DNA from 2 places in the Clostridium ljungdahlii DSM 13528 genome. Region 2 is predicted to be linked to the other one. Evidence: predicted binding sites of a transcription regulator. Region 2 holds the regulator's gene; the other holds the start of a gene.
What was found. Region 2 encodes Rex, which represses fermentation and respiration genes when NADH is low (regulators of the CRP and FNR family bind a similar motif). Its sites were predicted from a motif close to ATTGTTAANNNNTTAACAAT; they were not measured.

Region 1: a site for Rex is predicted at 8,703-8,722, ahead of CLJU_RS13095 (glycerol dehydrogenase). Genes of this name have one in related genera too.

Annotation. Positions count from the first base shown of each region.
Region 1 covers NC_014328.1:2,933,559-2,949,153, reverse strand. Annotated here, with positions in the region: gene CLJU_RS13140 (biotin--[acetyl-CoA-carboxylase] ligase) at 1-891, opposite strand, end outside; gene CLJU_RS13135 (helix-turn-helix domain-containing protein) at 1,053-1,274, shown strand; gene CLJU_RS13130 (ribonuclease Z) at 1,536-2,447, shown strand; gene CLJU_RS13125 (PDDEXK nuclease domain-containing protein) at 2,546-3,715, shown strand; gene CLJU_RS13120 (MDR family MFS transporter) at 3,866-5,314, shown strand; gene CLJU_RS13115 (protein kinase-like protein) at 5,416-6,006, shown strand; gene CLJU_RS13110 (5'-methylthioadenosine/S-adenosylhomocysteine nucleosidase family protein) at 6,081-6,914, shown strand; gene CLJU_RS13105 (SPL family radical SAM protein) at 6,880-7,893, shown strand; gene CLJU_RS13100 (SDR family oxidoreductase) at 7,926-8,621, shown strand; gene CLJU_RS13095 (glycerol dehydrogenase) at 8,741-9,832, shown strand; gene CLJU_RS13090 (AGE family epimerase/isomerase) at 9,882-10,949, opposite strand; gene CLJU_RS13085 (glycosyltransferase family 4 protein) at 10,953-12,113, opposite strand; gene CLJU_RS13080 (nucleotidyltransferase family protein) at 12,134-13,195, opposite strand; gene CLJU_RS13075 (ABC transporter substrate-binding protein) at 13,769-14,767, shown strand; gene CLJU_RS13070 (ABC transporter permease) at 14,730-15,482, shown strand; gene CLJU_RS13065 (ABC transporter ATP-binding protein) at 15,530-15,595, shown strand, end outside.
Region 2 covers NC_014328.1:4,026,082-4,041,676, reverse strand. Annotated here, with positions in the region: gene CLJU_RS18345 (ABC-F family ATP-binding cassette domain-containing protein) at 1-741, opposite strand, end outside; gene CLJU_RS18340 (redox-sensing transcriptional repressor Rex) at 1,164-1,796, shown strand; gene CLJU_RS18335 (bifunctional dihydroorotate dehydrogenase B NAD binding subunit/NADPH-dependent glutamate synthase) at 2,129-4,462, shown strand; gene CLJU_RS18330 (DNA-3-methyladenine glycosylase family protein) at 4,606-5,514, shown strand; gene CLJU_RS18325 (4Fe-4S dicluster domain-containing protein) at 5,744-7,231, shown strand; gene CLJU_RS18320 (TVP38/TMEM64 family protein) at 7,410-8,126, shown strand; gene groES (co-chaperone GroES) at 8,462-8,746, shown strand; gene groL (chaperonin GroEL) at 8,813-10,447, shown strand; purine riboswitch at 10,701-10,798, shown strand; gene guaB (IMP dehydrogenase) at 10,912-12,366, shown strand; gene guaA (glutamine-hydrolyzing GMP synthase) at 12,458-13,990, shown strand; gene tetA(P) (tetracycline efflux MFS transporter TetA(P)) at 14,899-15,595, shown strand, end outside.

The sequences.
Region 1 (15,595 bases), 1.1 Mb from region 2:
TAGATCTACTGCTTTTGCCTGTCTTTCACTTTTATTTTGAATTATACGTATATTTTTACCTATAGCAGCAGAATTATTTTTGCATACTTCTATAGAGGATTCAATAGTCCCTTTTTGAACGAATTCTTCATATAGAGGTTCAAATTTATTTAATATAGTACCTAAGATAACTTTTCTATCCATAGTTGATCCTGTTTCTATTTTAAGAGAAGTGGCTTTATTTAAAATATCTTCTTGGAAATCTTCTTTGTTTAAGTTTACATTTATGCCTATTCCAGGAATTACATAATTTACTTTATTTAACTCACCGCTCATTTCTGTCAAAATACCGCAAACCTTTTTACCATCTATTACTATATCATTTGGCCATTTTACTTTAGCCTCTATTTTTAATTCTTTTAATCCTTCTATTATGGCAGCAGCAATTATCTGTGTTATCTTTGGAACTTCCATAGGATTTACATTCGGCCTCAATATTATAGAAAAATATATACTTTTATATTTAGGAGATGACCATGTTCTGCCGATCCTGCCGCGTCCTGCAGTTTGTTCTTCGGCTATAATTATAGTTCCATTTTCTTCTTCCTGTTCAGCTAATTTTTTTGCTGTGGTATTTGTAGATCCTATGCTTTCATAATGAATAATTTTTTTGCCTATATATTTTGTATTCAAATAGCCCTTAATTTCTTCAGAAGTAAGTATATCAGGGGAACTTATAAGTTTATATCCTTTTTTAGAGGAAGAGTCTATAGTATAACCTTCTTCCTTTAATGCTTTTATATATTTCCATATAGCAGTACGACTTACACCTAATTTCTCACTTATAAGTTGACCGGAAACAAAGTCATTTCTATTTTCTTTTAGTAAGTAAAGAACTTCATAATGTTTCATGTAAAAACCACCTTATTATAATACTTAATGGTATTATAACACAGTTGTACTATTAAATATTTGTTAGGTTTATATTAAAAAAATAAAATTTATCTGTAAATTCCTGCTTAAAAGTAATATAATCAATTTAAAGAAGTTAATATTAAATAGGGGGTTTTCTTATGTTAAACGGAAAAAAAATTCGTGATATAAGAGTAAGTTTGGGATATACTACTTTGGATATTCAAAATCTTGCTAAAGATACCAGATTTCAAACTTCAATTTCAAAATCTTATTTGGAAGAATTGGAGAGAGGAGATAAGAAAAATCCAAGCCTTGAAAAAGTTGCAGTGATTGCAAAGATACTTGGCTGTAAAATTGATGATTTAATATTAAGTGCATGATTGCCGTAAAAACTTCTTAAATAAAAGTTATAATAGATGAATTATTTTAAAACACTTATATAATTAAGGATTTATCACTGAAGGTGAAGATGATCTCAGGATAAATCCTATTTTTTTATTTTAATCTCTCAAGTGATAAACAGAGTTCTTGGCATAAGATGAAGTATTAGAGCAGGTAGTCATCAGATAAAAAAATTAAATTAAGTTCTAGCTTAAAAATAGACATTAGGCGTATACTAATTAGAAGAGAAGGTGGAAATTATGTTGGATTTATGCTTATTAGGATGTGGGGGAAGTATGCCTGTGCCAGATAGGTACCTTACATCTATGATAGCATCTTATAATGGAAAAAAACTACTTATAGATTGTGGTGAGGGAACTCAAGTTAGCTTAAAAATACTTGGATGTAAAATAAAAAATATAGATGTAATTTTATTTACACACTTTCATGCAGACCACATAGCAGGTCTGCCAGGATTGCTTCTTACCATAGCTAATTCTGGCAGAAATATGCCTATCACGATAATTGGACCTATAGGATTAAGAAAAGTAATAGAGGGACTTATGGTAATAGCACCTGTGCTCCCCTATAGCATAAACTTACTTGAACTTTGTGGTAAAGAAAGTTACTTTGAAAAAATAGGAGATTTTAATATAGATGTATTACCTGTAGACCACGGAATGCCATGTTTTGCATATTCCATAGGTGTAGATAGAAATAGAAAATTTGATAGAGACAAAGCTTTAAAAAATCAAGTGCCGTTAATCCTCTGGAACAGACTTCAAAAGGGAGAAAAGATAGAATATGGAGAAAAAATATATACTCCTGAAATGGTACTTGGAGATAAAAGAAGTGGATTAAAAGTGTCTTATTGTACCGATTCAAGACCAACCCATGAATTAGCTCAATTTGTAGAAAAATCTGATGTATTTATATGTGAGGGGATGTATGGAGAAGATGAAAATATTTCAAAGGCCATTCAGTATAAACATATGTTATTTTCAGAAGCAGCTGCTCTTGCCAAAAGGGCGGAAGTGGGAGAATTGTGGCTTACTCATTTTAGTCCTTCTATGCCTAAACCAGAATTGTATCTACAAAATGCCCAAAGTATATTTGAAAAAACAGTGCTTGGAAAAGATAGATATGTAAAAAGTATAAATTTTAAAGATTAGAAATTACAAATAAATGACTATGACCTGGGTAGTAATATTATATGTTTTACCCTATAATAAAATTATGGGAAAAATTTTATTGTGAGGTGATTTTTTAAATGATAGAACATCATAATGATATGGATACATTTTTTAAGAACTTAGAGGAAGATATAATTCTTTTTAAAAATAAAGCACTGGTAAATATAAATGAGTATATGTTTATGCTCTACTGGAAGATAGGAAATTTAATTTTAATGAGAGAAAAAGAAGGCTGCGAGTCGGAATTTATAAGTGAAACAGTAGAATATCTTAAAGGTAAGTTCCCAGGTAATCTATGCTTTACAGAAAAGAATTTAGAAAATATGGCTAGATTTGCTGAAGAATATAATTCTCAGGATTATGTAAGTCAATTGTCATCTAAAATAAGCTGGTCGTGTAACTTAATTCTCATGAATAAGATAAGAAATGTTGATAAAAGAAAAGAATACATAGATAAGATGTGGGAAAAAGATTGGTCCGTTGAAGATTTAATAGGGGAGATAGATAAAGAGTGTGGAATTGAGGAATTAGACTATGCAGAACTTTTTAATGCAGAATCCCCTGAAAAAGAAAATATTGAAAGTAAAAGCATTATTACTTCTGAGGAAAAAGACTCTGAAGAAGAAAAGAATGAAGAAAAAACAAAAACAAAATCTGAAGACAGTTTTTGTTTCATAAAGGATGCTATTTCAAAAGAACAGGGAGAAGATCTATCTGAAGGTGATATTAAAAAATTTTCTCCTATACTAAAAGATGAGTATCTCATGGATTTTATGGACATTTCAGATGAAATTAAAGAAAAGGCTTTTCAACAGCATTTTATAAAGAGTGTAGTAGAATTTTTCCTGGAATTGAATTCTGGATTTGCCTTAGTAGGAAAAAAACATCATATGGAACTTTCAGGTGGAGATTATTATGAGGATTTACTTTTTTACAATTTGAAATTAAAATGTTATATAGCTGTTGAACTAAAAATAGGGAAATTTAAACCAGAATATCTTGGAATTTTAACTTTCCATCTTTCTGCCATGGATGACTCAGTAAGAGATGAAGGGGACAACTCATCTATAGGTATAGTTTTATGTAAGGATGGAGAAAAGCTAATTGTACAGTATGCCTTTAAGGATGTAGATGATCCTAAAAATGCAGAATATATGTTAAGTGAAAATATACCAGAGCAATTTGAAGGAATATTACCTACTATAAAGGAAATAGGACGTGGAATTAAGATAAAATTAAAAGATTGAAAAAAGGATATTGAATGAAACTTCAGGACTATAAGGCATTTGAAAGAAAATAGGATAGCATACTGACAAGTTATTCCTTTGAAAATGCCATATAAACCTGAGGTTTTTTTAAGGACAAATTTCGGTACTTACTAAAGGATGTGATTTAATATGGAGTCAAAAAACAGAAATATAATAATTGCAATAATGCTAGCTACATTTCTTGGTGCTGTAGAAGGAACTGTTGTAACTACGGCTATTCCAACTATTGTGAAAAGCTTAAATGGGTTTGAATTAATGAGCTGGATATTTTCTATGTACTTACTTACTTCTACTATAACTACGCCTATATATGGTAAATTATCAGATTTATATGGAAGAAAAAATACATTAATTGTAGGAATATCAATATTTTTATTAGGAAGCTTTTTATGTGGAATATCTATGAATATGTATTCACTTATAGCTTTTCGTGCTCTTCAAGGAATAGGTGCAGGCTCAATATTTACAGTAACATATACTATAGTTGGAGATTTATTTGCTGCTTCTGAGAGGGCAAAGATTCAAGGATGGGTAGGTACAGTGTGGGGAGTTGCTAGTCTACTTGGCCCTTTCTTAGGAGGATTTCTAATAGATACACTCTCCTGGCACTGGATATTTTTTATAAATATACCTTTTGGAATAATTTCTATAGTGCTTCTTAAAAATAATTTAAAGGAGAATTTTAAGAAGAGGAAAGTAAGAATAGATTATATGGGAACACTGGTTTTAACTACTTCCATAGTGCTTATTTTGTATGGATTTTTAAGTGTCGGGAAAAAAAGTTCGCCTGACATGGTTCTTCCAGTTATATGCATAGGTGTAGCTTTAGCACTTATGTTTGTATTTTATTTTGTGGAAAAAAAGTCGGAGGAGCCTATCATGCCTTTTGAAATATTTACAAGAGTCAACATAGTTGTCAGTATAATAGGCTTTTTAGTATCAGCTTCACTAATTGCAATTGATGTATATATGCCAATTTATATTCAAAATGTACTTGGATTTGGAGCAACTATTTCAGGCATTTGTATTGCTCCTATGTCATTTACCTGGCTTATATCTTCTATAGTTCTTTCAAAATGGCTGACTATATATAAGGAAAAAAGTATAATTTTAATATGTTCCATTATATTGTTGCTTTCTAGTTTCATTTTATTGACTTTTAGTGTAGGTTCAGCATTACCTTGGATTATATTGTGTGTCTCTATAATGGGTTTTGGTTTTGGAGGTACTTTTACAATTGTCACTATAGTGGTGCAGGATTCTGTAAACTATGATATGAGAGGAGCAGCTACGGCATCAAATATTCTTCTTCGAAATTTAGGACAAACCATAGGTGTGAGCATATTCGGTACTATATTTAATTTAAGTATAATAAAGTATTTCCAGAACATAGGAATAAAAGACATAAATCCAAGTAATCTTTATTCTTCATCTATTTTAAATAGTGGTGTTTCACTTCAATTGATAAAGAAATCTTTGATTTCAGGTTTGCATCTTTTATTTATATGCGTTATTGGAATAAATTTGATTTCTTTCTTATTTGGATTACTTTTTCCAAAGAAATTCAAAATAAAGTAAAAAAATTTTCTATATTACCATGAGATACTTGATTTTAAGTACTCATGTTACAAAATATAGTTTCATACAATATACTAAGAATAATATAGAAAGGTATATTTATGAAGAAAAGGGATGGATATTATATTCAATTAGATAGCGCAGCTGAAAACATGCTTAGGAGGGCAAATTTTTTAGGATGTGGTCATAATGGAATTGTTTATTTATTAGAAGATAATAATAGAGTGATTAAAATATTTAAAAGCAAATATGTTTGCAGAAGTGAATATAACATATTACAAAAAACTAGTAAGAGCAAGTATTTTCCTAAAATATATTCTCATGGGCTTTATTATATTGTGAGAAGTTATGCAAAAGGGGAGAGACTTGATTACTACATTAAACAAAATGGGTTAAATGAAAAAGTTGCAAAGAACATTATTAATCTTATTAAAGAGTTTCAGAAACTCAAGTTTACTAAACTGGATATAAGGTGTAAGGACTTATATTTATGTAAAGATTCTTCCATAAAAGTAATAGATCCTAAAAATAATTATTCCAAATGCTGCGATTATCCAAGACATTTAATGAAAGGATTAGATAAATTGGGAGTATTAGATGAATTTTTAGAATTTGTAAAAGAAGACTATGGTGAAGTTTATGAAGATTGGAACTATAAAATAAAAAGGTATTTATGCAGGGGGATAAAGTAATAGATATTTAATACACTTCAGTGTATATTTAAAGTATAATTATTTATAAATACAGTGGCAACAGGGAGGCAAATATGGTTTTTATAGTAACAGCATTACATTGTGAGGCAAAGCCATTTATAGAAAGGTTTGATTTAAAAAGGGATAATTCCGTAAATAAAATTCAAGTTTTTAAAAATGAAGAAATTGTACTTATAGTAAGTAAAACTGGAGCAATAAATATGGCTTCTGCTTGTGCATATATTATAGCTAAATTTGAAGCTGACCAATACGATACCTTTATAAATATAGGCGTTTGTGGAAGTAAAGATAGAACGTTTCAAATTGGAACATTAGTACTTTGTAATAAAATAATTGATAACATTACGGATAAGGATTTTTATCCTGACATGATATTTAAACATCCTTTTAAAGAAGCATGTTTGGAGAGTTTTGCAAAAATAGTGGATGAAAATGATCTAGAAAAAATAAGAGGAGACATTGTAGACATGGAAGGAGCTGCTTTTTTTCAAGCGGTATCTATATTTATGCCGCCCCATAGAATTTATTCTTTGAAGATAGTATCTGACTATTTGGATGGAACAAATGTAACTGGGGAAAAAGTTACTGAATTAATTTGTGAACAGTTAGATGAAATATGTAGTTGGATACAGGATATCGAACACGAATGTGCAAAACCTAAGGATATATTGGATGAAAAGGACATGAACTATATAAATGAAATAGTATGCAATTTTAATTTATCTGTTTCCATGCAGCACCAGTTAAAGAAGTTAGCTAAAGGATATAAGGTTAGAAATGATAACTTAATCCTAGCTCTTGAGCCCTTTACCCAGATTTACTGTAAGACTAAATATGAGAGGAAGATGTATTTTGAAAAACTTGTACAACAGCTTGAACTTATGTAGTTTTTCTCATATTTATGTGGAAAAAGGGGTTATTGAAAATGAAAATACAAAGAGGATACTGTCTAAGTTTAAAAAATCCAATGTTATAAAAATAAATCATTATAAAGATGTATTTTGCAGACACAATCAAGATTTTCTGGTGCAAAAAAAGTCTCCTAAACTAATACTTGCACGCAATGATGGAAACTTAATTTATGAAGGTGCAAGGGTATGTGATGATTTTGGAAATGAACATTTTTATTATACTTCATCTATTATGAATTGCTTGTATAATTGCGAGTATTGTTATTTGCAAGGAGTTTATTCTTCGGCAAATATAGTTCTATTTGTGAATTTGGAAGATGTTTTCAAACAGGTGGAGTGTATTCTAAAAAAGCACTCCGTTTATTTATGTATATCTTATGATACGGATCTTATGGCCTTTGAAAATATAACAGGTTTTATTAGAAAATGGATACAGTTTGCAGAAAAACATAATAATTTAAAAATAGAGGTAAGAACTAAAAGTTCCAATTTTAAAAGTATAGAAGATGTGGTGCCGCAGGATAATGTAATACTTGCATGGACTCTTTCACCAGAAGAAATTTGCAGGAAATATGAAATGAGTGCTCCAAGTTTTAGGCCCAGGTTGAATAGTATTAAAAGTGCTGTAGATAGGGGATGGAAGGTGAGAGTTTGCTTTGATCCACTGTTATATGTACATAATTGGGAAAAATATTATAAAAATTGTGTAAAAGATACATTTAGGGCTATTCCGGAAGAAAATATACAGGATGTGAGTATTGGTGTATTTAGAATTGGAAAGGATTATTTAAAGAACATGGAGAAAATGAATCCACAATCGCTATTATTGGCTTATCCATTTAAAATTGCAGATGGAACTTGCAGTTATTCAGAAGAGCATCATAAGCTTTTGGTCAATTTTGTATATGATCTGGTTTGCAAATATGTTAAAAAATCTAAAGTGTTTGTACAATAAAAATAATGCAAAATTACAGAGAGGGTGTAAGGATGAAAACTGCAATTGTGACGGGAGCTTCTTCAGGTATAGGATTTGAAATAGCTCAGAGACTATTGAATATGGGTTATAAGGTTTACGGATTTGGTAGAGATTTTTCCAAGGTAGAATTTGATAGTTCTAATTTTATAAGGGAAATCTGTGATATAACAAATACAAATAAATTCTTCCAGAGAATAGATGAAATAAAGGCCAAAGGTGAAATATTTTTACTTGTGAATAATGCCGGAGTAGGATACTTTGGCCCCCATGAAGAATTAAATCCTAGAAAGATACATGAAATGATAACGGTGAATTTAGAAGTACCTATGGTACTCTGTAGTATACTGATGAGGCAGCTTAAGAAAAATAAGGGAGTTATAATAAATATATCATCAGTTACAGCAAAGGAAATAAGCACTTATGGTTGTGCTTATTCTGCTACAAAAGCAGGGTTAACTCATTTTTCTGAAAGTCTTTTTAGTGAAGTGAGAAAAACAGGTGTAAAAATAATAACAATACATCCAGATATGACAAAATCAAATTTCTATAGAAATGCAAATTTCAGTGAAGATGATAGTAGTGAAGACTTTTATATAAGTTGTAAAGATACAGCAGATGTGGTGGAATGGGTACTTAGGGAACCTTCTAACTTGGTAGTAACAGAACTTACTTTAAAACCTCAAAAGCATAGAATAAAGAGAAAGTAGTAAAATATCCACAAATATATTATATTTGTGGATATTTTTAACTTTTGTAACAGAAGGTTTAATGTTATAATACAGATGTATTTTGTTAAAAAAATAACTAAGATTAGGAGTGGTTAAAGATGTCAAGAATTATTATTTCTACAGGAAAATATGTACAGGGAAACGGTGAGCTTAAAAATATATCTAACTACGTTGAAAATCTTGGAGATAGTTTTTTTATCATAGCTAGTGAAAATGGAATTAAGAGAACAAGAGATGCAATAGAAGAAAGTTTTAAAGGAAAAGATTCTTTGTTAGCATTTGAAGCTTTTAATGGAGAATGTTCCAAAAATGAAATAGATAGACTGTGTAAAAAGTTAAAAGAAAATAAAAATAATGTTGTAATTGGCATAGGAGGAGGAAAGATATTTGATACAGCAAAAGCTGTAGCATATTATGCCAAAGTCCCAGTTGTAATAGTTCCAACTATAGCAGCAACAGATGCTCCATGTAGTGCACTTTCTGTAATATATACAGATGAAGGTGTATTTAGTGAATATCTGGCACTTCCTAAAAATCCAGATCTTGTACTTGTAGATTCATCTATAGTTGCAAAAGCACCTGTAAGGCTTTTAGTTTCAGGTATGGGAGATGCATTAGCTACTTATTTTGAGGCAAGAGCTTGTGTCAGATCAGGGGCTGTTACTATGTCAGGCGGAAAGGCTACAAAAGCTGCTTTTGCACTTTCAAAGTTATGCTATGATACGCTTTTAGAAGATGGTCTCAAAGCTAAAATGGCGGTTATAAATAAAGTCCCAACTAAAGCTGTAGAAAATATAATTGAGGCAAATACTTATTTAAGTGGAGTTGGATTTGAAAGCAGCGGACTTGCAGCTGCCCATGCTATTCATAATGGATTTACAGCACTTGAGGAATGTCATGGATTATATCATGGAGAAAAAGTTGCTTTTGGAGCTTTAGTTCAATTGGTTCTTGAAAACAGCCCTATGGAAGAAATAGAAGAGGTCATAGACTTTTGTTTGCAAGTTGGTCTTCCAATTACATTAAATGATTTGGGTATTAAGAAGGTAAATAATGAAGATATAATGAAGGTAGCTGAAATTTCCTGTGCTGAAAATGACACTATGCATAATATGCCATTTGAAGTTACAAAGGAGGATGTATATTCTGCTATACTTGCTGCAGATGAATTAGGAAAGCAATATAAATAGGTATTTAAGTAAAAAATCAACTTATACGCAGTATAAGTTGATTTTTTACTTAGAAGTCTATATATTTTGAGAGAAGGAGCTCTGTTAGTATTTTTGCTATGATGCTTTCAGCTCCTTGATTTAAATTCATTTTATTTTCCATTATTCCATCCATGCCTCCCCTTGTAAAGTTATCTACAAGTGATTTTTTTGCGGAATTTTTACCTAAAAACCATTCATAACATAATTTTGCTTTATCCAAGTATTTTGTGTCTTTAAGTAATTTGTAAGCTTCCATATACATAAGAGCTGTTCCGCAGGCCTCTAAAGGCTGTTCATCAAATTCGCATGGATGAGAATCATTTCTTTTAAACCAACCATTATTTCCTATAGGTTTAAAATAATCCTGTTTAAAACACTGCTGCTCCAAAAAATTTAAAGCTTCTAGGGCAATATCTAGATACTCCCTATTGTTTAATGCATTGCTACTTTTTAAAAGGCACCAGGGAAATATGCCATTACCATAAGTGAGACTATTTTCAAACCACTTCCAGGAATCACTGCTGTAACATTTAAAATTCTCTACAAGAGAATCTGAGAGCGTAATTATATCTTCTTTTACAGTATACTTTGAAATTTTAAATGTAGAACTGGTTTCTAAAAGTTCATCGTAAATCAAATTTAGTCCCAAAAGGCAGTAAGCTTTACTGTGAGTGTAAGACAGTGACTTTACATTGGGTAAGGCTTTTAATATCATATTTTCAACTGCATGTTTTATAGAGGATGGAATAATTTTTGATTGGAGCGTATACCCTAGTGACCACAGGCATCTTCCAAAACAATCTTCAGAGCCTTCCTCTTCAATGAAATTTCTATTGTAGGCCATAAAATTTTTAAAAGTTCCTCTTTTATTTTGAGCATAGAGCAAAAATGAAGTGTATGTAAAAATTAATTTTATATACTTTTCACTTTTGAATTTTTCATACAGCATTACAGCTACAATGAGAGCCCTTGCATTGTCATCTGTAGTGTATCCTGAATTTGGATCCGGAACTGAAAATACACTGTGCTGTATCATTCCAGTATCGTCAGTCATGATAAAAAGGGGTACAGAATCTTTTTCTTCAAAGGTAAGCATATATTACACCACCTGAGTTGCAATTTCACTGCTTTTTATAACAGAAGCAAATAGATTTTCATATTGTGCTGCAACAGAAGGCCATCTCATTTTCATGCCTAACTTCATGGTAGCCTTTTCCATGTTACGCCGCTTAAGTGGGTTATCCAATAAGAAATTCACAGCCTCTGCCAGGGAATCTGCATCTTTAAACTTTGCAAGAAGTCCTCTATTTTTGCTTAACATTTCTTGCGCATACCTATAAGGAGTGGAAACAATAACTCTACCATAGCCTGCTGCATAGGCTAAAGTACCACTTACAGCCTGTTCTTTACCTAAATAAGGAGTCATGTATATATCAGATAAAGTTAGGTATTGCACTATTTCTTTTTTTGTAAGATATTTGTTTATAAACTTTACATTGTTTTGAATATCAAATTGTGATACTAAATTCTTAAGTTTATTTCTATAACTTTCACCTTGTTCCTTTTTTACACAAGGATGAGTTTGCCCTAGCACCAGATAAAGAACTTCAGGATGCTTTTGGGCTACTTTAGAGATAGATTCTATAGCATATTCAATACCTTTTCCAGGACTTAGAAGTCCAAAGGTACTTACTATGCTTCTATCTTTATATCCTAGTTTTTCTTTTAAACAATTTCTATCTTCTACAACAATATCCGGAACTCCATGAGGAATAAGTATGATTTTGTTTTCAGGAATATTATATGTGTTCATCAAAATTTTTATAGAACTTTTTCCCATAGTAATTACTTTCTGGCTCTTATTACCTAAAGTTTTAAGTATAAGTTTTTGTTTCTCAGAAGGTATTGAAAGTATGGTATGAAACGTAGTTATAAATGGAATATTTAAATTATTTACAAAATCTAATATATATTCTCCGCAGTCTCCACCATATATTCCATATTCATGTTCTAATATAACTAAATTAGTATCTGAATTATTTAGCATATTGGCAAGATGAATATAGGATTTTTTGTCAAATTGATTTAAGGTGAAGGATACTTCCTTTGGATATTTATAATTTTCATCATTGACAGCAGCTATTTTATAGGAATTGGAAGAAAACTTATTTTTCAAATTTTTTACAAGATCGGCAGTAAAAGTAGCTATCCCACAGGCACGTGGCGGATAGGTACTCAAAAATACTATATTTTTTTTCAACGATATCACCTCTTAAGTTTTTATATTGCAAGTAAATTATTATTATAATTGTTTGAAACATAAGCTGAATTAGTTATATTGCAATATTTTTCTATAGTGCAATCTGAAGCTACTACAGAATTTGTCAGATTAACATTTTCATGTACATTTATTCTATCCCACAGTACACTCTTGCTTACATTGCAGGAACTACCAATATGGCAGTTGTTACCTAAAACTACATAAGGACCTATCTGAGAGTTTGCTTCAATGATACAGTCCTGACCTATAAATACAGGTCCTATTATTTTAACACTGGGATGAATTTTAACACTTTTATTTTTAAAAATTATATTGCTCTTATTTGTAAGATTTTTTGTTTTCATAAGTTTATTGCAGTTGCTGTACAATATATCTACATGTGCTTTTATATATTTTTTTATTGTGCCTATATCTATCCAGTAGTCGGTGTATTTGTAAGCAGCCATTTTATAGCTTTTATTCAAAAGCAGTGGATAAGTGTCTTTTTCTATAGATACAATTTCCTTTTCAGGTATTTCTTTTAGTACTTCTGGATCAAATATATACACTCCTGCATTTATCCATTTTGAGTTGGTTTCTCCTGCTTTAGGTTTTTCTTTAAAAGCTTTTATATAGCTGTCTCCGTCAAATTCTATAACCCCATACTGAGATGGATCTTTTACTTCAGTCATAGCTATAGAAACAGAAGCTCTTTTTTCTCTATGAAATTTTATGAAATCAGAGTAGCATAGATTATGTACTATATCTGAATTCATGATTATAAAAGTGTCATCAAAGAAACTTTCAGCATTTTTTATGGCGCCTCCTGTACCTAAAGGCAAGTCTTCGGAGATATAATGTATTTTTAATCCATATTTTTTACCATCACCTAAATAATTTTCAATATAATCAGATTTATAACAGGTGCTTATGACAATTTCACTAACACCAGATTCTTTTAACTTTAGTATAGTTCTTTCTATAAGCGGTTTACCCATAATTGGGACCATTGGTTTTGGAAGTTTGTCTGTCAAAGGTCTTAGTCTAGTGCCTTTGCCTCCAGCTAAAAGTAATGCTTTCATATTGATTCCTCCTTATGCTGAACAAATTTTTGAAATTTAATAAACATCTTAAATATATAGCTACAAAGATGCTTAGGCATTTTCAAAGAAATAACCAGTCAGTATGCTAGCCTATTTTTTACCATACTTCGTCGCCAGAACCCTTAGATAGGATTCACTATCTGCGGAACCTGCCTCCTAGTCTGATAAAAAATATTCGTCGCATCTTTGACTCGTTATTTTCTTTCAAATGCCTTTATTAATAAATATTTTTCAGTTATTAACAATTATCTTTTTAAAGGTAATACTTTTAGATAACTATTGCTGATCTTAAACTTAAAGTAAAAGATCAGGTTAAGATATGGATTGATAACTGTGAAATTTAAGATATTTTTAATATACTAAATTGATAGCAATTTATGGTATATATTGTTAATACTTTTATTTTAATCCAAAAGGTTTATTATGTCAACCTATATTTTTAAAAATTCTAAATATAAAATTAATTAAAGCTTGGAGATAATGTTATAATAAAATAAATAATAAATAGAATTATGTCTATGTTTTAAGTTAATTAGCTATAGGAGGAATTTTATGAAAAAGAAGATAGGTATATTTATAATGTCATTTATGATTATAATTTCAACCCTATTTGCAGCAGGTTGTTCTAATGATTCAACTGCAACTTCAGCTTCAGCTAAAAAAGATAAAATTAAAATAGCTGCTTTAAAGGGACCTACTGGAATGGGTATGGCAAAACTTATGGAAAACAAGAATGATTATGATATTACTGTTTACAATTCTGCAGATCAAATAGTGTCTAAAATTGTAAATGGAGAATTGGATGGTGCGGCAGTTCCATCTAACCTTGCACCAATTTTATATAATAAAACCAAAGGTCAAGTTGAGTTAGTTGGAATAAATACATTAGGTGTCTTATACATTGTGGAAAATGGAAATACAGTAAACAGCATAGCTGACTTGAAGGGAAAGACCATTTATTCAAGTGGTAAGGGATCTACTCCTGAGTATGTACTAAATTACATATTAAAGAAGAATGGATTGGAGCCAGGAAAAGATTTGACTATTGATTATAAAATGGATCACAGTGATCTAGCTGAAGCAATAGCATCTAAAAAAGTGGATCTAGCTGTTTTACCAGAACCTTTTGTGACTACAACTAAAATGAAAGACAGTAACTTGAGAATACCTATAGATTTGACAAAAGAGTGGGACAAGGCTTCCCAAGGACAGAGCAAGCTTGTAATGGGAACTTTAGTTTTTAGAAAATCATTTATAGACAAGAGAGGAAAGGATTTAGACAGCTTCTTGAGCAAATATAAAGAATCAGTAGACTTTGTAAATAAAAATAAACAAGAATCAGGAGAACTTATAGCAAAGGAAAGTATAATTCCAAAGGCTAAAGTAGCAGAAATGGCTATTCCAAAGAGTAACATAGTATTTATAAGTGCTAAAGATGGAAAGCAGGCCTTGGAGAAATTTTATGAAGTTTTAAACGAGAATAATCCAAAATCCATTGGAGGAAAAATGCCGGATGAAAATTTCTATTACAGTGGAAACAAAAATAATTAAAAAACTATCTATACTAATATTTTGGATGCTGATTTGGGAGCTTTGCTCCCTTTTTATGAATAATTCTCTTCTTTTACCTTCACCATTTGAAGTACTAAAAACCCTAATAATTCTAATGGGGAAAAATTATTTTTGGAAAAGCGTTTTTAATAGTATATTAAGAGTGATTATTGGAATTTTATTATCCATAGCTATTGGAATTATAACTGGTGTAATTGCAGGAATGAATAAATCTATAGAAGAATTATTAGAACCCCTTGTAGTTACTGTAAAATCTACTCCAGTTATATCTATAATTATTATAGCTTTAGTATGGTTCAATTCATCTAATGTGGTGATTTTTACAGCTATACTTATATGTTTTCCAATAATATATACAAATGTAATTGAAGGTATAAAGTCTGTAGATAAATATTTAATACAGATGGCGAGTGTATATAATGTAAAGCAAAAGTATGTGATAAAAGATATATATCTACCGAGTATAAAAAATTATATTATATCAGGAATATTTATGTGTCTTGGAATTGGATGGAAGGTTTCAGTGGCATCTGAAGTGTTAAGTACTCCTAATTATTCTATAGGACTAAATCTTTTGAATGCTAAAACAACTTTGGAAACACCAGAACTCTTTGCGTGGACTATTGTAATTGTAATTTTAAGTTTTATTTTTGAAAAAATATTTAAGTATTACTTGAGTAGAGCAAAAAAGTAGTTGCTTACTAAAATTGTGAATTGTGCATTGATAAAGAGGGTGATTTTATGGAAAAGAAAAATGAAGACCAATATGAAGTTACAATAAGTAGATTGAGTAAATACTATGAGGGA
Region 2 (15,595 bases):
ATTTCCATTATAAAAATTTATATGACCATTTATGAGTTCCATAGTTGACTGAGTTATAGCATCTAAAAAGTACCTATCATGAGATATTATTATGATAGTACCTTTATAGGATTTTAAATATTCTTCTAGCCATTCTATAGCGTCTAGATCCAGGTGGTTAGTAGGTTCATCTAAAAGAATGATATCAGGTTTAGATAAAAGCAGTTTACAAAGTGCCACCCTTGTTTTTTTCCCACCGCTTAGCACAGTTATAGAATCGAGAAATTCATTTTCTTGAAAACCTAATCCACTTAAAACTCTGTTTATTTCAGCTTTGTAGGTATAACCACCCCTGTTCGTATAAAGCTCTGAACAGGTGGTATATTTATCTATCAATTTATTTCTATACTCTTCATTTTTGGCATCGTAAGGTTCGTTCATCAAGGCTTCTAATTTATTTAACTTATTTTCTAAATTAATTAGATCCTGAAACACAGTAAGCATCTCGTCATATATAGTATTTGAAGAATCCAATGACAGATGTTGAGTTAGATATCCTACTGTTTTAGCCTTATCTATAAATAAATTTCCACTGTCATAATTTATTTTACCTGTTAAGATGTTAAATAAGGTGGATTTGCCAGCTCCATTTGGACCGATTAATCCTACTTTTTCTCCATCATTTATGTTGAAAGTTATATTTTCAAGTATAATTTCTATTCCATAACTTTTATGAATATTATTGCAACTTAAAACAACCATTAGTAACACCTTCCTTAATCATTAACATTTTACTATGTATAGTAACTTTTTTGTAGTCCTATGTTATAATTATAATTAGAAAATTATAATATGGAGTAATTGATGTTTTAAATTTATTTTTAAAAGAAATCATAATTAATTAACTTTCAAGTACATTTGTAAGGTTGGGAATGTAGGCAAATTAATAATAGTTGTTACTGCTCATTATTTACGAATGTTAAAAGGTAACTAAAAAAGTGAGTACTATATTGTATAAAACATGTAAATAATTAATATAATTTACATATAAATGTATTGATTTATGTCTGTATGAATAGGATAATTAAATATATATCAAAGTAATTTATTTAGATACAATAATGGTATTCTAAAAATCAAAAAAGTATTTAAGAGAAATCAAAGAATATAGAAGAAGGTGTAGTATGGATAAAAAAAAGAATATATCAATGGCTGTTATAAAGAGATTGCCAAAATACCATAGGTATTTAATGGATTTAATGAAAAATGACGTAGATAGAATATCCTCTAAGGAATTAAGTGAAAAAATAGGGTTCACAGCTTCACAAATAAGGCAGGACTTAAACTGTTTTGGAGACTTTGGACAGCAGGGATATGGGTATAACGTAGGTGAACTATATGGGCAAATATGCAATATACTTGGTCTTACGAAAACTTATAAGACTGTTATAATAGGTGCAGGTAATATAGGTCAGGCTATAGCTAACTATACTAGATTTGAAAAAATAGGTTTTCGGTTAGAAGCTATTTTTGATATAAATCCTAAACTTATAGGTATTAGAATTAGGGATATCGAGATAAGGGATATAGATTATTTAGATGATTACTTAAAAGAAAGTAGTATAGATATAGGAGTTATATGTGTACCTAACAATAATGCCCAAAAGGTTTGTGATATTTTAGTCAAAAACAAAGTTAAAGGTATTTGGAATTTTGCTCCTGTAGATTTGGTTACTCCAGAAGGCATAAAGATTGAAAATGTTCATTTAAGTGATAGTTTATTAACATTGACATGTCTTTTAAATGACATAGATTAAAAACTTAAATGAATTCTTTAAGCTAAAAAATTCATTTGTTAGAAAATAAATTTAAATCATAAATATTTAGAAAAAATGATCAATATTTATGAATATAGTTTATATTTTTAACATATTGTAATTGTTTTCTTGTGCAATTTTCATAATTATATGATATAATTATATAGGTTTATATTAGGTCAAATATGAGTTGAGAAAGGGGCAAAAAGCCGTTTAATCAGATGTATCTTATTGGGGGGTATTTACTGATGCTGTAGGGTGAATTTCATCCGAATTTACGCCCTTGGAGTGGAAGACCGAACGAAAGTAGCTAATTAGCAAAATCGAACACTATGAAAAGGGAAATGGGCATAGATTTTATGATTTATGTACTAAAAAAATGGCATAAAAGTATGTACAAGATTGTTAACAAAAAAAAGTTATCACCAAACATATTCTTAATGGATATTGAGGCACCAAGAGTTGCAAAGTCCTGTTTACCAGGACAATTTATCATAGTCAAAATGGATGATAAAGGGGAAAGAATACCTCTTACTATCTGTGATTATGATGCAGAAAAAGGAACTGTTACTATTGTATTTCAGACATTAGGAGCTTCAACTAAAAAAATGGCTAAATATGAAGTGGGAGAATATTTTGAAGATTTTGTTGGACCACTTGGACATTGCTCAGAACTTGTAGAGATGGATCTTAAAGAACTTAAGAAGAAAAATATAATGTTTGTAGCAGGTGGAGTAGGTACTGCACCAGTTTATCCACAGGTAAAATGGCTTCATGAACATGGAGTTGCTGCAGATGTTATAGTTGGATGTAAATCAAAAGATCTTTTATTATTTGAAGATGAATTGAAACCAATTTGTGGAAATTTATATATAGCAACGGATGATGGAAGTTATGGATATAAGGGTTTTGTTACGGATCTTTTAAAAGAGATTATTGACAAGAAAGATAAAGAGTACGATTGTGTAGTTGCCATAGGGCCTATGATAATGATGAAGTTTATAACTCAAGTTACGAAACAATACGGAATTAAAACAATAGTAAGTTTAAATACTATAATGGTAGATGGAACTGGAATGTGCGGAGCTTGTAGGGTTACTGTAGGTGGAGAATTAAAATTTGCCTGTGTAGATGGTCCTGAATTTGATGGACATCTTGTAAATTTTGACGAAGCTATGAGAAGACAGGCTATGTATAAAACTGAAGAAGGAAAGAAACTTCTTAAAGAAGAAGAAGGGGACACCTTTGATAGAAAAGGCTGTGAATGCCACAAGGAAGATAAAGCTGATAGAATGAAAAGAGTACCTATAAAGGAACAAGATCCAAAGGTTAGAGCTACTAATTTTGATGAAGTTTGCTTGGGATACACTGAAGAAGAAGCTGTAAAAGAAGCTTCAAGATGCTTGAATTGTAAAAAGCCTATGTGTGTTACCCAGTGCCCTGTTACAATAACTATACCTAAGTTTATTGAACAGGTAAAAAATAGAAACTTTGAAGAAGCTGCTAAAATAATAGCAGAATCAAGTGCACTTCCTGCTGTATGTGGAAGAGTATGTCCTCAGGAAACTCAGTGCGAAGGAAAATGTGTACTTGGCAAAAAAGGTGATGCTGTTGCTATAGGTAAGCTAGAAAGATTTGTAGCAGATTGGTCAAGAAAGAATAATATCGATTTATCTAAGACTTTACCTAAAAACGGCAAAAAAGTAGCTGTTATAGGAAGTGGTCCTTCAGGACTTACTTGCGCAGGAGATTTAGCAAAACTTGGATATGATGTTACTATATTTGAAGCACTTCATGAAGCAGGAGGGGTACTTGTATATGGTATTCCAGAATTCAGACTTCCAAAGGACAGTGTAGTAAAACATGAAGTTGAAAATGTAAAGAAGTTAGGAGTAAAAATAGAGACAGATGTAATAATTGGGAGAACTGTTACAATAGATGAACTTATAGAGAAAGAAAAATTTGATGCTGTATTTATAGGCTCAGGAGCAGGACTACCAAGATTCATGGGAATACCTGGAGAAAACTTAAATGGAGTATTCTCTGCGAATGAATTCTTAACAAGAAGTAATTTAATGAAAGCATATAGGGATGATTATGCAACTCCTATAAAAGCAGGCAAAAAAGTAGCTGTAGTAGGAGGCGGAAACGTAGCTATGGACTCTGCGAGGACGGCTCTAAGGCTTGGAGCAGAAGTATACATAGTATACAGAAGATCTGAAGCAGAACTTCCAGCAAGAGCAGAGGAAGTACACCATGCAAAAGAAGAAGGAATTAAATTCAATCTTTTAACTAATCCTGTAGAAATATTAGGGGATGAAAAAGGTTGGGTTAAAGGAATACGCTGCATTAAGATGGAACTAGGAGAACCAGATGCATCTGGAAGAAGAAAACCAGTTGCAATAAAGGGTTCGGAATTTGATTTAGATGTAGATACTGTAATTATGGCTCTTGGTACTTCACCAAATCCACTTATATCAACTACAACAAAAGGACTTGAAATGAATAAGCGTAAATGCTTAATAGCAGAAGAAGAGACTGGACTCACTACAAGGGAAGGAATATATGCAGGTGGAGATGCAGTAACAGGTGCTGCTACTGTAATACTTGCAATGGGTGCTGGTAAAAAAGCTGCTAAGGCTATAGATGAATATCTGAAAAAATAATTATATATTGAATAAAGAAGCTGTATCAGATTTCTGGTACAGCTTTTTTAATATTGATTGAAAATTATCTTAATAAAATGGTATACTATCAGAAATAAGTATACGATTTTGGTAAAAATTTTACGGAGAAAAGGAAGTATAATATGGATTTTAATTATGTAGAGGATTTTGAAAATGGAATTATAATAAAAAATGTTCGAAATTTTGAATTAGCTCATATATTTGAATGTGGGCAGTGTTTTAGATGGCATAGAGAAGAAAATGGTAACTATATAGGTGTAAGTTTTGGAAAAGTAATAGAGGTAGAAAAAAAGGGAGAGGATGTGATTTTATATAACACATCTCAGCAAGATTTTAAGGAAATTTGGGCAGAGTATTTTGATTTGTATAGGGACTACAATGAAATAAAAAATATACTTAGTAAAGATCCTGTTTTAAAGAAAGCTATAGAATTTGGAGAAGGAATCAGATTATTAAAGCAGGATCCCTTTGAATTGATAGTTTCTTTTATAATATCTGCTAATAATAGAATTCCAATGATACAGAGGGCTATAAAAAATATAAGTGAAAAATGGGGAGAGCCTTTAGAATATAAAAATAAAATTTATTACAGTTTTCCTAAAATAGATAAATTAAAGGAAGCCACTTTAGAAGAACTTGCTTCTTGTGGAACTGGTTTTAGAAATAAATATATAAAAGATACTGTATCAAAGATTTATTATAATGGAACTAAAACTAAAGAAAATTACGATGAAAAATATGATATTAATTGGATTAAAGATCAAGAGGATGAGGTATGCCATAAAGAGCTTCAAAAATTTATGGGTATAGGTCCTAAAGTATCAGATTGCATTATGCTTTTCTCTATGCAGAAATATTCTGCATTTCCTGTAGATGTATGGGTTAAGAGAGCTATGAATTATTTTTATCTGGCACCAGATGTATCGCTAAAAAAGATAAGAGATTTTGGAATAAGCAAATTTGGCAAGTTGTCAGGATTTGCACAGCAGTATTTATTTTATTATGTTAGGGAAAATAATATAAAGTTATAGGATATATATTATAAATACTAAAAATTCAGCAAAAAATAACTATTCTTTATCTGTATTATTTTTAAATATAACCTGTTTTAATTTATTTATTAAAAATAAATTAAAGAAGTATTGGTATATAAAAAGAAATTATATAATAAAATATACTGTGTCTACTGTTACATTTTATATTTAAAACTGTTATAATAAAATAAACAGTTTATAAAGTGTAGCAGGAGGAAAACGTAAGATGAAAGATTTTGAAACACCCTTAAAAAAACTAAAGTATTTGGTGTTAAAGGAGGTTTCTTCTTTAACAAGAGAAAACAAATTAACTGAAAAAGAATTGAAAAAAATACCCTATAAAATAATTTGCGGTGATAAGGAAGAGTATAGATGTTGTGTGTATAAGGAAAGGGCTGTTGTATATGAGAGGGCTCTTTTGGCTTCAGGATTTGTTCCAACATATAATACTACATTGGACCTAAAGAAAATTGTAGATAGGGAATACATAATGTATGTACTTTCAGCTGCCTGTGATAAATGTCCTATATATAAATATCGTGTGACAGAGGCTTGCAGGGGATGTATACAGCATAAATGTATGGAAGTATGTCCGGCAAAAGCAATATCCAAGGTAGATGGAAGGGCTCATATAAATCAAGATATTTGCAAAGAGTGTGGTATGTGTAAAAAAGTATGTCCTTATAACGCCATTGCAGAAGTAATGAGGCCTTGTAAAAAGTCTTGTCCAACTGGAGCTTTGGAAATAAACTCAAAAAACAGGATGGCAATGATAGAAAAAGAAAAGTGCATTAATTGTGGTGCTTGCATGGCAGCATGCCCATTTGGAGCTGTATCAGATAGAAGCTATATTTCTGAGGTAACTAAGGCACTTATGGGTGAGAATAAAGTGTATGCAGTAGTAGCACCTGCTATAACAGGACAGTTTGGGTGCAAAGTTACAGTAGGTCAGGTAAAAGATGCATTTAAAAAAATAGGATTTGAAGATATATTGGAAGCAGCTTGTGGGGCTGATGCTGTAACTGTAAATGAAAGCAATGAATTTGTAGAGAGAATGAAAAATGGGGATAAATATATGACAAATTCATGCTGTCCTGGATTCATGGGTTACATTGAAAAGGAATTTCCAGGTGAAGTAGTAAAAATATCAGGTACGGTTTCACCAATGATTGCAGCAGCAAGAGCAATTAAAAATCAGGATAAAAATGCTGTAGTAGTTTTTGTAGGACCTTGCACTGCAAAAAAGTCAGAGATAACTAGAGAATCAATAAAAGGGGCAGTAGACTATGCTATGACTTTTGAAGAAATAGCAGCTTTGTTTGGTGCTTTTGATGTTGATCCAGAAAATTGTGAAGATGTGCCAATAGATGATGCCTCTGTGTATGGAAGAGGATTTGCACAAGGTGGAGGCCTTACAGCGGCTATAGAAAATTATATAGGAGAAGAGAAAATAGATATTCAATTTGATCCTGTAAAGGTAAGTGGAAAAGATGAGATAAAAAAAGCTATGACTTCGGCTAAAATTGGGAGACTTCCGGGTAATTTTATAGAGGGAATGATGTGTGAAGGTGGATGTATTGGGGGGCCGGCTACTATGATTTCTTCTATGAAAGCTAGAGGCCAATTGATTAAATTTAGTAAACAATCTCATAAAAAATCTGTGCTTTCTAATGAAAAACTTGAAGAATTTAAAGATGTAGACCTTGAAAGATAAACAGAGTTCTTGGCATGAGGTGGAGTTTTAACTCCACCTATTGATTTTTAAGTTAGAATACCGATATTGTTAAGTAAAATTTAATAAATTATACAAAAAATTATGATAAGATTTAAAGTATATAACAGAGCCAATTGAATATAATGAATACTAATTATATTAAACTAGGTGATATAGATTGAAAAAACTAAAAATAGTATTAAAGAAATATAGATCTTATATAGTGTTAGCAATTATATTGTTTATATTAATTGCAGTTGCATATGAATATTACAATAAATACATGTACATATTTAGAGATCCAAATAAAATAAAGAATTGGATTATGTCCTATGGCAAATATGGAGTAGTAGTATTTCTATTTATTCAATTTTTGCAGGTAGTTGCTTTTTTTATACCTGGAGAGATTGTCCAAATTGCAGGAGGATACATATATGGAACGTTGTTTGGAAGTATCATATCAATTTTAGGCATAACTTTTGGCAGCATAGCAGCTTACAGTATATCTAGAATTTATGGGAAGCCGCTTGTAAACAAAATAATATCTGACAAAGATTTAAAATTTTTTCGTAAAATGTTGAACTTAGGCAGCATAAACTTTATAGTATTTTTGTTATATGTAATTCCAGGAATACCTAAGGATGTTCTGGCTTATATATGTGGAATATCAAACATTAGCTTTAAACATTTTATATTTTATTCAACTTTAGGAAGGCTGCCTGGAGTAATTATTTCAGCATATTTTGGATCAAAAATATATACTGGAAATAAAATAGTTCTTATATTAATAGGAATCACAATGACACTTTTATTTGTAATAGGCGTGTTAAAGGGAGAAAAGATAATAGTTAAGATAACAAAAAATAAAACTTCAGAAGGCGATAAACAACTTTAATTGTATTGTTTATCGCTTTTTTAATAAATTTTAAGTATTTTGTATACATAAGGCCTAATTGGAAGATAATAATAGGTATGGTTTTACATATAAAGAATTTGTATATAAAGATATATATGAAATTAATAGTAATAAGGCGAAATAACTACATAATTAAAGTATAATCGATATTTTTACTGTAAAATAGGTTAATAACTGGTAAATTTAAATTTGAAAATATAAATACTATTCATTATTATAATAATTGTATTAGCACTCATAATTAATGAGTGCTAACAATGAAAGCTAAAAATTAATTTTAAATACATTTAAAATATTTTTAAGGAGGGGTTTATATGAAAATTAGACCACTTGGAGACAGAGTCGTAATTAAAAAATTAGAAGCTGAGGAAACTACAAAAAGCGGTATTGTTTTACCGGGAAGTGCTAAAGAAAAACCACAAGAAGCAGAAGTTGTGGCAGTAGGAATTGGTGGAACAGTAGATGGAAAAGAAGTTAAAATGGAAGTAAAAGTAGGAGATAAGGTATTATTCTCCAAATATGCTGGAAATGAAGTAAAAATAGATGCACAAGAGTACACTATTTTAAAACAAGATGACATATTAGCTATAATTGAGTAGTTAATAATTAATTCGAACAGAAAAAATAAGTATTTATATAACGGTTAATTGTAAGGAGGGTTTTTTATGGCAAAAAGTATTTTATTCGGTGAAGATGCAAGAAAATCAATGCAAGAAGGCGTAAACAAGTTAGCAAATGCAGTAAAAGTTACACTTGGACCTAAGGGAAGAAATGTAGTACTTGATAAGAAATTTGGTTCACCACTTATAACAAATGATGGTGTTACAATAGCAAAGGAAATAGAATTAGAAGATCCATATGAAAATATGGGAGCACAGCTTGTAAAAGAAGTTGCTACAAAGACAAATGATGTAGCAGGAGATGGAACAACTACAGCTACTTTACTTGCTCAAGCAATAATAAGAGAAGGATTAAAAAATGTTACAGCTGGAGCAAATCCAATGCTTATAAGACAAGGTATAAAGATAGCTGTAGATAAGGCTGTAGAAGAAATAAAGAAAATTTCAACAACTGTAAAAGGAAAAGAAGATATAGCAAGAATTGCAGCTATATCAGCTTCTGATGAAGAAATAGGTAAATTAATAGCTGATGCTATGGAAAAGGTAGGCAACGAAGGTGTCATAACTGTTGAAGAATCAAAAACTATGGGAACTGAATTAGACGTAGTTGAAGGTATGCAGTTTGACAGAGGTTATTTAAGCCCATATATGGTTACTGATTCAGAAAAAATGGAAGCTGCAATAGAAGATCCATATATATTAATAACAGACAAGAAGATATCAAATATTCAAGATATATTACCATTACTTGAGAAAATAGTTCAGCAGGGAAAGAAATTACTTATAATAGCTGAAGATGTAGAAGGAGAAGCACTTGCAACTTTAGTTGTAAATAAGTTAAGAGGAACATTTACTTGTGTAGCAGTAAAAGCACCTGGATTTGGTGATAGAAGAAAAGAAATGCTTCAGGATATAGCAATACTTACTGGAGGACAGGTAATATCAGAAGAATTAGGAAGAGATTTAAAAGAAGCTGAATTAGAAGATTTAGGAAGAGCTGAATCTGTAAAGATAGACAAAGAAAATACTACTATAGTAAATGGACGTGGAGATAAAAAAGCTATAGCAGATAGAGTATCACAGATTAAGGTTCAAATAGAAGAAACTACTTCAGATTTCGATAAAGAAAAACTTCAAGAAAGACTTGCAAAACTTGCAGGTGGAGTAGCTGTAGTAAAAGTTGGAGCAGCAACTGAAACTGAATTAAAAGAGAAAAAATTGAGAATAGAAGATGCACTTGCAGCTACAAAAGCAGGTGTTGAAGAAGGTATGGTACCAGGAGGCGGAACTGCTTATATAAATGCAATTCCAGAAGTTGAAAAATTAACTTCAGATGTACCAGATATAAAAGTTGGTATAGACATAATAAGAAAAGCATTAGAAGAGCCAATTAGGCAGATATCAAGCAATGCCGGCGTTGAAGGATCAGTAATAATTGAAAAAGTTAAAAATAGTGAAATTGGCGTTGGATATGATGCATTAAAAGGCGAATATGTAAACATGGTAGAAAAAGGTATTGTAGATCCAACTAAAGTTACAAGATCAGCACTTCAAAATGCAGCATCCGTAGCAGCTACATTCTTAACTACAGAAGCAGCAGTTGCAGATATTCCAGAAAAAGCACCTGCAGGTCCAGCAGCAGGTGCACCAGGAATGGGCGGAATGGAAGGAATGTATTAATTTAAAAGCAAATATAAATGAAAAATTGAACCCTAGCATTATGTAAATGCAGGGTTTAATTTTTATATTAAGCAGCATAATAGAAAGTTTTTTAAATGCATGTATATATGGGGTATTTAAAGGGAAATCTATAATATAATTTAGGACTATTTTAGATATATGAGGAATTTTTCATTGACAAAAAGAAAAAAATTGAATAAAATAGTGTAAATAGTTATTAAAAGAGATAGAAATTCATTAAAATTTGTAAAAAGTGAATATCTTTTGTCCAGCTCATATATACCCTCAATAAGGGAGGGAGTATCTACCGGAAGCCGTAAATTTCTGACTATGAGCGGAATTATTATGGTACAAGTCATATTAATTTCGCATACATATGGGAATTTAATATGGCTTTTTTATTAAATCTTATCAAAAATGATTAAGCAGAAATATATTATATTATAATTTAGGAGTGATTTTAATTGGCAAAAATTTTAAAAAAAGCATACACTTTCGATGATGTACTTCTAGTACCAAACAAATCAGAGGTCTTACCTAGAGAAGTTTCTTTAGCTACTAATTTAACTAAGACTATAAAGTTAAACATACCTCTTATGAGTGCAGGAATGGATACTGTTACAGACTCAAAAATGGCTATTGCTATGGCAAGAGAAGGTGGCATAGGTATAATACATAAAAATATGACCATAGAAGAACAGGCTATGGAAGTAGACAAGGTAAAAAGACAGGAAAATGGAGTAATAACAGATCCTTTCTTCCTTTCACCCGATAATAGCATAAATGATGCCCTTAGCCTTATGAGTAAGTATAGAATATCTGGAGTACCTATAACCGTAGAAGGGAAATTGGTTGGTATAATTACTAACAGAGATATAGTTTTTGAAACAAACTATGATAAGAAGATTTCCGAGGTTATGACAAGAGAAAAGCTTATAACAGCTCCAGAAGATACTACTATAGAAGAAGCTAAAGAAATATTAAAAACAAGTAAAATAGAAAAACTACCTTTAGTAGATAAAGATAATAATTTAAGAGGACTTATAACTATAAAAGATATAGAAAAAGTAAAGAGATTCCCAAACAGTGCTAAGGACTCTAGAGGAAGGCTTTTATGTGGTGCTTCTGTAGGAGTTACAAAAGATATGATGGAAAGAGTAGATGCTCTTGTACAAGTAGGAGTTGATGTTTTAAATGTTGATACAGCTCACGGACATTCTAAGGGAGTTTTAGATGCAGTAAAAACCATAAAAGAAAAATATCCAAACGTACAAATTATTGCAGGAAATATTGCAACAGCAGAAGCTGCTAAAGATTTAATTGAATCTGGTGCAGATGCAATTAAGGTAGGTATTGGACCTGGATCTATATGTACTACTAGAGTAGTAGCAGGAGTAGGAGTTCCACAGCTTACTGCAGTAATGGACTGCGTAGAGGAAGCCAATAAATGCGGTATACCAGTTATTGCAGATGGTGGAATAAAGTATTCAGGAGATATAGTAAAGGCATTAGCTGCTGGGGCAAAAGTAGTTATGATGGGATCAATGTTTGCAGGCTGCGAAGAAGCACCAGGTGAAACTGAAATATATAAAGGAAGAAGTTATAAAGTTTATAGGGGAATGGGTTCTCTAAGTGCAATGGCTTGTGGAAGCAAGGATAGATATTTTCAGGAAGGAAATAAAAAATTAGTTCCAGAAGGTGTAGAAGGAAGGGTTCCTTATAAAGGATCTGTAGCAGATACTGTATTCCAGCTAATAGGAGGAATACGTTCAGGAATGGGATATTTAGGAGCACCTACTTTAAATGATTTATATGAAAAAGCTACTTTTGTAGTTCAATCTTCAGCAGGACTTAGAGAAAGTCATCCACACGATATTTCCATGACTAAAGAAGCTCCAAATTACAGTGTTAGACAGTAAAAATTATAGTCGAATAGAAGTTTTTATAATATAATTGTATTTGTAATGTTTAATATAAAATGATTTTCTATAATTGGTTAGGAGGAAGTTCATGGAAAAAGAGATGGTTGTTGTAGTTGATTTTGGAGGACAATATAATCAACTCATAGCAAGAAGAGTTAGAGAAAATAATGTATACTGCGAAATACTTCCCTATACTTGTTCTATAGATAAGATAAAGGAAAAAAATCCTAATGGAATAATATTTACAGGTGGACCAAATAGCGTGTATGGTGAAAATGCTCCTAGAATAAGTGAGGAGATATTTAAATTAGGAGTACCTATTTTAGGCATATGCTATGGACATCAACTTATATGTAATATATTAGGTGGAAAAGTTAAAAGTGCAGAAGTAAGGGAATATGGAAAGACAAAGATAGAACTTGATGCAAATAGTGCTTTATTTTCTAATATAGATAAAAATCAAATCTCATGGATGAGTCATACAGATGTTGTATCAGAACCTCCAAAAGGATTTAAAGTAATAGCAAAGACCAATGGATGTCCTGTTGCAGCAATAGAAAATACTGATAAAAAAGTATATGGAGTTCAATTCCATCCTGAAGTTGAACACACACCTTTTGGAAGAAGGATGCTTTCTAACTTCTTATTTAAGGTATGCAATTTAAAGGGAGATTGGTCTATGTCTTCCTTTGCAGGTGAAAAGATAAAGTTAATAAGAGAAAAAGTAGGAAATAAGAAGGTAATATGTGCTATGTCTGGTGGAGTTGATTCTTCCGTGGCAGCAGTTCTTGTACATAAGGCTGTAGGGAAGCAGCTTACCTGTATATTTGTAGATCATGGCCTTTTAAGAAAAGATGAAGGCGACCAGGTAGAGCATGTATTTAAAAAGCAATTTGATATGAACTTTATAAGAGTAAATGCCAAAGATAGATTTTTAGGGAAATTAGAAGGTGTATCAGACCCTGAAAAGAAGAGAAAGATAATAGGAGAAGAGTTTATAAGGGTATTTGAAGAAGAAGCTAGAAAATTAGGAGATATAAGCTTCCTAGTTCAAGGCACTATATATCCAGATGTAGTTGAAAGTGGTCTTGGAACCTCTGCAACTATAAAGAGCCATCATAACGTAGGTGGACTTCCAGAAGACATGGATTTTAAACTAATAGAACCTCTTAGAGAATTGTTTAAAGATGAAGTTAGAGCTGTGGGAGAAGAACTTGGAATTCCTCATAAATTGGTTTGGAGACAGCCTTTCCCAGGACCAGGACTTGCAATAAGAGTTTTAGGAGAAATTACTGAAGAAAAGCTTGCAATAACAAGAGAAGCAGATGCTATATTTAGAGAAGAAATAGCAAATGCAGGACTAGATGAAAAGATATGGCAGTATTTTGCTTGCCTTCCTAATATACGTTCTGTTGGAGTAATGGGTGATGAAAGAACATACTGCTACACAGTTGCACTGAGGGCTGTAGTATCCAGTGATGCCATGACTTCCGATTGGGCAAGAATACCATATGATGTTTTGGATAAAGTAAGTAGAAGGATAGTTAATGAAGTTAAAGGAGTAAACAGAATAGTTTACGATGTAACTTCAAAACCACCGTCTACTATTGAATGGGAATAAAAGTAAAACACTGTTAAGTCAGTATTTACAGAGTGTTGCCGTAGATTTATAGTTTAATAAGTTAGTTAGTGAAAAGTAATTAGGATAGAAATATCTTAGTTACTTTTTTCTGTTTTTTGCAGTATTTTAGGAGGTGATTTGTATATGCGAAAAGGTGACATCAAAGGGGGACAATTATTCAAGCAAAACTAGAGATAGAAAAGATTTATACATAACTGTTTGATGAGTTCATGATATCAATAAAGATAAAGGAGAGGAGCGAATACACACTAAGAAGTGTATAAAAGTACATTGCGATAAAAAAGGAGTTGAAATTCAGAATATGTCATAATTCATATAAAATAATTCTATTGAAAAAAAACCAAATTTATGTATAATATAAATATATTCAAATATAAACATGAAAAAATATAAATGTAAAGGTGTTGTAAATATGCGCAAAGAGGTAGTTTTTAAATAAACTAACTGAATAAGGATTATTTTTAGAAAGTATATCAAAAAATCTTGAATTACTCAGGGTTTATTTGTGGTAGGATTAATTTTAAAATCATTAATGCTTACCATGATTATTTGTGTAATTTAAAAATAATCAGTATTAAAATGAGCATGTTACACCTTAATTTGCATAATAGGAAAGCCGTGTTCTAAACACGGTATTTTTATGCCTATTTTTGCTGCATTTATAAATATAGTATAAGATTTTAATCTATATAACTTCTTAATTAAGTTGTATAAATTAAAATCCTATATTTCATGTTTATATTTAGGTTATATAATTATGAGGCCGTAAGTGAACTTGTGTTCATTTGTGGCCTTTCGTTTTTTAAGGAGATTATTAGTATGGTTAAGATATTCAGAATACAAAGTACAAACAAACTTTTTCATAATATAAGGACGGTGAATAAATAATGGTTAAAAAACTTTCAGCATATAAAATTTATTTATTATTTTCAGCTATTACAGCAATGTGTTTTTCATTGGTGGGCACAGTTATGATAGTGTACCACATTGAAAAGGTTCATTTAAATCCACTTCAGCTTATCCTTGTAGGAACTACGTTAGAAGCAGCATGTTTTCTATTTGAAATTCCTACAGGTATAGTTGCAGATGTATATAGCCGTAAGTTATCAATTGTTATTGGCGCAATTTTGACAGGATTGGGATTTATTTTAGAAGGATCAATTTCTAGTTTTGTCTTTGTCCTTGCAGCACAGATAATATGGGGATTAGGCTCAACATTTATCAGTGGATCTGTTGATGCATGGATTGCAGAAGAAGAAAAAGTGAAGGACTTAGATAAGGTATATATAAAAGGAGCACAAGCAGGACAAATAGGAGCAGTTATTGGAATAATACTAAGTACCATAATAGGTAATTTATCAGTAAGATTGCCTATTATAGTCAGTGGATGTTTATTTGTAATTTTTTCACTATTTTTAGCATTGTATATGCCAGAAAACAATTTTAAGCCATCTGCCCCTGAAGATTTAAATACTTTTAAAAAGATGGGATATACCTTTAAATCTGGTTTGAAATTTGTAAAAAGTAAAGCCATAATGATAGTTTTAATTTCTGTAACTTTATTTTATGGTTTATCTAGCGAAG